Regions from separate parts of the Microbacterium sp. WHRI 7836 genome, predicted to be linked through region 1. Evidence: riboswitches for the same ligand, from Rfam matches in the RefSeq annotation. Region 1 holds a riboswitch; the other holds the start of a gene.
What was found. A riboswitch is a leader RNA that binds a small molecule or an ion and turns the genes downstream of it on or off. The one in region 1 is predicted to bind thiamine pyrophosphate.

Region 1 (3,400 bases):
AAGCTCGCCGGGGTCGAGGTCGCTGCGCAGCGCTTCGGAGCGACGCTGCGCGACTGAGGATCGATCCGCGGTGTGAGGCGGACCGTGTCGTCGCTCGGACGATCCGGGCCGTCGCCGGAGTACCGTGGCGGGATGAGAATCCTCCCCCAGGGCACTCCGGCAGCCGTCCCCGACGGGGCGCGACCGCTCGGCGAGGGGCCGTTCCTCGAGCCCGGCGCACAGATCGACTGGCATTATCGGAAACCGGGGTGGCAGCCGCGAGAGCCGTCCAGGATCTCGCCGATGCGGGTGGTACGCGATGATGAGCGCGGTCTCGTGGCCTGGCTCGCTCCGGGGACCCTCCAGGAGGCGCCGGGGTCCAGCGACGGTCAGCGCGTGCGGGAAGTGCCTCTCGCCCGGCGCTGGCTCGAGCCGCGGACGCGCATCGTGGAGCGCTGGCGGGGCAACGGGGTGCTGTGCATCGCCCCTGCGGGGATGCCGTGGTCGATCTGGCTGTTCTGGAGCGACACCACCGGGCCGGACTGGGCGTTCTCCGGGTGGTACGTGAATCTCGAGAACGCGCATCTGCGGACAGACCGGGACACCTTCTCGTCCGACCATATCCTGGACGTCGAGATCGATCCGGCGGGCGGCATCCACCTCAAGGACGAGGATGAGCTCGTCGCCGCGATCGCCCAGGGACGGCTCAGCTCCGAGCAGGCCGCGCAGATCGAGCGGCACGCGGACGCGGCCATCGCGTCGTTCGAGGCCGACGACTGGCCGTTCGACTCCGCGTGGACCCGCTGGCGGCCCGACCCCGCCTGGACGGTTCCGGTGCTGGCAGGCCTTGACCGGTTGGGTGCAGGCACACCATGACGGATGTTCTGATCCTGGGCGGCACCGGGTGGCTCTCCGGGCGCATCGCCGGTCACTGGCGCGACCACGGAGCCACGGTCACCTGCCTCGCTCGAGGCACACGGCCCGCGCCGGAGGGAACGGTCCTGGTGCGTGGCGATCGCGAGGAGGCTTCGACCTACGCCGACCTCGCACGACGGGAGTGGGACCACGTCGTCGACATCTCCTCCCAGGCGGCGCATGTCGATCGGGCAGTCGAGATGCTGGGCGATCGAGCGGCACGATGGACGTACGTGTCATCCGTGTCGGTGTACTCCGATGACGAGACGGTCGGTGCGGACGAATCGGCTCCACGACACCCGGCGGCGGTTCTCGGCGACGAGTACGAGTACGCGGCGCAGAAGGTCGCCGCCGAGGACTCCGTCGCCCGATTGGGGGAGCGGGCACTCGTGGTGCGTCCCGGCCTGATCGTGGGCGGCGGAGACCCGAGCGACCGCTTCGGCTACTGGAGTGCCGCGTTCGCTCGTGCCGACGCTGACGCCGTGCTGCTGCCCCCGCTGGACGGGCGGAGCGCTCAGTTGATCGACGTCGACGATCTGGCGGAGTACATCGTCACCGCGCGAGGCAGCGGAGCCGTCAACGCCGTCGGCGACGAGAGGCCTCTCGCGGATGTGCTGCGGATGGTCCGCGCTGCATCCGGGCACACCGGGGCGACCATCGTCGCGGACGAGGAGTGGCTCATCGCGCATGACGTGGACCACTGGGCCGGCCCGCACTCCCTGCCGCTGTGGCTCCCGCCCGAGATGACGGGATTCATGACCCGCTCGAACGCGGCATTCCATGAGACCGGTGGGACGCTCCGTCCGCTCGTCGACACGATCGAGCGCGTGCTCGCCGACGAACGGGAGCGCGGACTCGACCGCGAACGACGTGCCGGGCTCACGCGGGCGCAGGAGCGGGCGCTGCTGGCCGATCGATAGACTGCGGACAGTGACACGGGGTGCCGCGATCCGCGGCTGAGAACAGACCCGTCGAACCTGATCTAGTTCGTACTAGCGAAGGGATGTCGCGATGAGCGATCTTCTGCGTCCTGATTCCACCCACGATCTCGCCGAAAAGGCTGCGGTGCTGCTGGGGGTGTTGCGTGAGGCGCCACCGCTGACGCACTGCATCACCAATGCCGTGGTCACCGGCTTCACCGCCAACGTGCTGCTGGCGCTCGGGGCTGCTCCCGCCATGGTCGACATCGTCGGGGAGGCCGGCATGTTCGCCGGTGTCGCCTCGGGGATGCTGGTCAACCTGGGGACGCCCACCCCGGAGCAGCGCGCGGCGACTCTGGAAGCCGTCACCGGTGCGAGGGCAGCCGGTACGCCCTGGGTGCTCGACCCCGTCGCGGTCGGTGCGCTCCCGGTGCGCACCGCACTCGCGCGTCAACTCGTCGAGCAGCGTCCGACCGCGATCCGCGGCAACGCCTCGGAGGTGCTGGCTCTCGCGGGGCTCAGCGCCGGTGGGCGGGGTGTGGATTCCACCGACAGCACCGAGTCCGCGGCCGAGGCCGCATCGGCGCTGGCTCGGACGACACGCGGTGTGGTGGCCGTGTCCGGCCCGATCGATCTGCTCACCGACGGCGAACGCGTGCTGCGGTTGTCCAACGGGCACGAGCTGCTCACGAGGGTCACGGGCGGCGGTTGTGCTCTGGGCGCGGTGATGGCGGCCTTCCTCGGCGCCGCGCGGGCGACAGGGCACGACGCGCTCACGGCGGTCGCGTCGGCGAGCCTCGTGTACACGATCGCGGCGGAGCAGGCAGCGGAGCGGTCCACCGGGCCGGGGAGCTTCGCCGTCGCGCTGCTGGATGCCCTCGCCGCGGTGGATTCCGCTGACATCAGGGTCCGTGCCCGCGCCGAAGGCGGTGCCCTGTGAACGCCGACCTCTCGCTCTACCTCGTCACGGATGCGGAGCTGTGCGGAGACCGGGGCGTCGTCGAGACCGTCCGGCACGCGGTGGAAGGCGGGGTGCGCATCGTGCAGCTGCGCGACAAAGAGGCGACCGACGAGGAGACGGTCGAACAGCTGGTCGCGCTGTCGCAGGCGATCGACGGGCGGGCGCTGCTCGTGGTGAACGATCGGCTGGGCGCGGCCGTGGCTGCTCGTGAGCGTGGAGCCAGGGTCGATGGCGTGCACCTCGGTCAGGGCGACGCCTCGGTGCTGCGCGCCCGTGAGGCACTCGGACCCGACGCGTTGATCGGCCTCACCGCCAACACCGCCGCGCACCTCGACGCGGTGCGGGCCCTCCCGGCCGGGACGATCGACTACCTCGGGGTCGGCGTCATCCGTCCCACCCTCACGAAGCCGGATCACCCCGTCCCGCTGGGCGTGGAGGGATTTCGCGACTTCGCCAGGCGCAGCGCACTCCCGTGCGTGGCGATCGGCGGTGTCCACATCGACGACACCGAGGCCCTTCGCGATGCCGGTGCGGCGGGGGTGGCCGTGGTCTCGGCGCTGTGTGCCGCCGACGATCCGGCCGCCGTAGCGACGCGGTTCCTGCGGCGCTGGCGCTCCGGGGGTGT
Region 2 (3,400 bases), 1.9 Mb from region 1:
TCGCGGTCGCGCTGTTCCAGAGCACCACATCGGCGTCGGATTCGGTGATGACGTCGACCTGCTCGCCCCACGGAGTCGTGACGCTGCCGACCACGGTGTCCTTCGCGACGGCCGGCGCCTGCGCCTCCAGTGCGGATTCCGCCTCGGCGAACAGGGAACGCGTGAGAGCGAGTCGCTCGTCGTCTCCGGCTTGATTCAGCGCCGCGGCGAACAGGTGCACCGTGGTGTCACCGATCACGAGGTCCTTCGCGGTGAGAAGGTTCCAGCCGACCAGGGTGCCGGTCTTGATGCCGACGACACCGGGATCGTCGAGCATGCCGTTCGTGTTCACGACGGTGCCCGCACCCGGGAGGTCGACGGACTTGGTGCCGACGATCTCGGCGAAGACCGGGTTCTGCATCGCACGCTCGCCGAGCGCCACCAGGGCCTCGGGCGTGGCCACGTTGCGCTCGTCGAAGCCGGAGGGGGTCACCACGGTGATTCCGGTCAGGCCACGTTCGCGCAACCACACCTCTGCAGCCCTCGCGAACTCGCGCTCGGAGCCCCAGATCTCGGTCGCGAGCCGATCGATGTAGTTGTTCGCGGAACCCATGAGCGTCCCCTGCAACAGCTGGTACTCCGTGAGGACTCCGCCGATGGGCACGTCGAGGGCGGATTGGTCACTGCGCCGGTAGTCCCAGTACTTCACGCTGTCGGCGCGGGTGAACGAGAACTCGGGTCCTTGCTCCCCGACAGCGAGCGGCATGCGGTCGAGCACCATCAGACTGCTGACGACCTTGGTGATGCTCGCGATGCTCACGGCGTCGGGCACCGAAGCCGCCGTCGTCATGCCCGCGATGCCGACGGCACCCGCACCCTCGGTCGGCCAGGTCACGGCGGCGGCAGCGGCGGGAGTCGTCGCGAACTCGACCGACTGCACCGTCGGCGGCACCTCGTGGAGGGGCCAGAGCAGTGTGGTGCCGGCGTAGACGGCGACGAGACCGGCGAGCGTGGCCAGCGGGACCAGGACACCCGGGCGGGCGATGGCGGGGCGAAGACGCGCACCGCGCAGCAGACCGCTCGATCGCTCGGCCTCCGAGGTGTCGTCGAGAGTGGCCGTGGCGGTGTGCTCGGCGACGGTCGCGGCGTCCACCCAGGTGAGAGCGGTGGCCGTCGTGGTGTCGTCGGCCCACTGGGGCGCGGCTGTCTCCGACGCGGTGAGTTCGCCGGAAGGATCCGGGACCGTGCGGTCGCGAGGGATGAACGGCGGCTTCGTCAGCGCGGGGGTGGCCGGTTCCGGGGCGCTCACGGCCTCCGGTGGAACGACGGGCTCCGGGTCTACGACCGTCCCCGGAGCATCCGCTCCAGGCGACGTCTGCTCGGCCGTCAGCACCGATCCGCCTGTCGCGGTGTCGGCGGTGTCGGCGGGGGCAGGGCCGTCGTCGCCGACGACGCCCGTCGCCTCGTCGGCGGGATCTGATGCGGTCACTCGTTTACGGTACCCAATCCCGCGCGTGTTCCGCGGCGCCGGGCCCTGTCGCCACGGGGGTGTCGCCGACGGTAGGATCGTCAGCACAACCACGGGAGTCCGGCGAGCCGGGCTGAGAGGGAGCGAATCGCGCTTCGACCGTCGAACCTGATCTGGGTCATGCCAGCGCAGGGAGGAGTTCAGATGAGTACGCCCACGTCCGCATCCACGCAGCAGGCATCCGCCGCCGCACAGGATCCGCACCGCACATCGATCTGGCGCTGGCGCGTCGTCGACATCGTCGTTGCCGCCGTCCTCGGCGTCGCGATCGGCCTCGTGTTCTGGGGATGGAACACGATCGGCTACGCCTGGTTCGGTGCGGCCGATGCTCTGACGCCGGGACTGGGCGGTATCGCCGTCGGCATCTGGCTGCTGGGCGGCGTCGTCGGCGGCCTCGTCATCCGCAAGCCCGGTGCGGCGCTGGTCGTCGAGCTCGTCGCAGCGATCGTGTCGATGCTGATCGGAAACGTGTGGGGCGTCTCGACCGTGCTGTCCGGCATCGTGCAGGGACTCGGCGCGGAGATCATCTTCGCCCTGTTCTTCTACCGGCGCTTCGGGATCGCGGTCGCCGCGCTCGCCGGTGTCGGTGCAGCGGTGGCTGCCTGGGTGTTCGAGCTGTTCTACGGCAGCTCACCCAACATCCTGAAGTCCGTCGAGTTCAACACGATCTACCTGGTCAGCGTTGTCGTCTCCGGGGCGATCCTGGCGGGTGTCGTCGGTTGGCTGCTGGTGCGCGCCTTGGCCGTCACCGGTGCACTGAACCGCTTCGCCGTCGGGCGAGAGCACGTGCGCGAGGTCTGACCGTGACCATCGCCGCCCCGGCCCGCGTGCAGGCTGCGGGCTGGGGCTGGCGGTACGCCGGTCGGAAGCTCCCCGCCGTCGAGGACGTCTCGTTCTCGATCGAACCGGGTGAGCGGGTGCTGCTGCTCGGCGCCTCCGGTGCCGGGAAGTCGACGCTGCTCGCGGGCCTGGCCGGGGTCCTCGGCGGCGACGACGAAGGGGTGCGAACCGGGTCGCTGCACATCGACGGTGCCGCCCCCGAATCCCGGCACGGTCAGGTGGGCCTCGTCCTGCAGGACCCCGATGCGGGGATCGTGCTGTCGAAGGTCGGCGACGACGTGGCGTTTGGGTGCGAGAACCTCGGTGTGCCCGCATCCGAGATCCCCGGTCGCGTCGCGGAGGCGCTGGATGCCGTCGGGCTCGATGTGCCGCTGCAACGCCCCACGAAGGCCCTGTCGGGCGGACAGAAGCAGCGACTGCTGCTCGCCGGTGTGCTCGCGATGCGCCCAGGGCTGCTGCTGCTCGACGAGCCGACGGCGAACCTCGACCCCGAGGGTGTGCGCGAGGTGCGGGCGAGCGTCGAACATGCCGTCGCCTCCACCGGTGCGACGCTGATCGTCGTCGAGCACCGCACACCGATCTGGGTCGATCTGATGACGCGGGTGATCGTGCTCGCGGCCGACGGCGGACTGCTCGCCGACGGGGAACCGGCCCAGGTGTTCGCGGCATACGGCGATGTGCTGGCGGACGCCGGGGTGTGGGTGCCCGACCGGGGGATCGACCTGCCCGTGCTGGAGCAGGTGTCGGCACCGGACGCGCTCATCGCATCCGCCCTGACGATCGGACGGGAGCACGGAGCGCCGGTGCAGCGCGGGCTCGACCTGCGCGTGCCGCGGGCGAACGCGACGGTGATCACCGGGCCGAACGGCGCCGGCAAGTCGACGCTCGCCCTCACGCTCGCCGGGCTCATCCCGGAGCAGGCGGGAGAGGTGCGGTCGGCACCGGAGCTGGCGGGGCGCAAGGGCACGCGCCCCATCCGCTGGACCTCGCGCGAGCTGCTCACCCGCATCGGGATGGTGTTCCAGGAGCCGGAGCACCAGTTCCTGGCCCAGA

Region 2: it holds a riboswitch for thiamine pyrophosphate, as region 1 does, so the genes downstream of both, ABRP18_RS16015 (ECF transporter S component) here and thiM (hydroxyethylthiazole kinase) in region 1, are expected to answer to the same signal.

What each region holds. Positions count from the first base shown of each region.
Region 1 covers NZ_CP168171.1:1,339,696-1,343,095, forward strand. Annotated here, with positions in the region: gene pheT (phenylalanine--tRNA ligase subunit beta) at 1-57, shown strand, start outside; gene ABRP18_RS06375 (DUF402 domain-containing protein) at 133-855, shown strand; gene ABRP18_RS06380 (NAD-dependent epimerase/dehydratase family protein) at 852-1,814, shown strand; TPP riboswitch at 1,821-1,915, shown strand; gene thiM (hydroxyethylthiazole kinase) at 1,906-2,754, shown strand; gene ABRP18_RS06390 (bifunctional hydroxymethylpyrimidine kinase/phosphomethylpyrimidine kinase) at 2,751-3,400, shown strand, end outside.
Region 2 covers NZ_CP168171.1:3,295,090-3,298,489, reverse strand. Annotated here, with positions in the region: gene ABRP18_RS16020 (D-alanyl-D-alanine carboxypeptidase family protein) at 1-1,468, opposite strand, end outside; TPP riboswitch at 1,550-1,659, shown strand; gene ABRP18_RS16015 (ECF transporter S component) at 1,652-2,308, shown strand; gene ABRP18_RS16010 (ABC transporter ATP-binding protein) at 2,311-3,400, shown strand, end outside.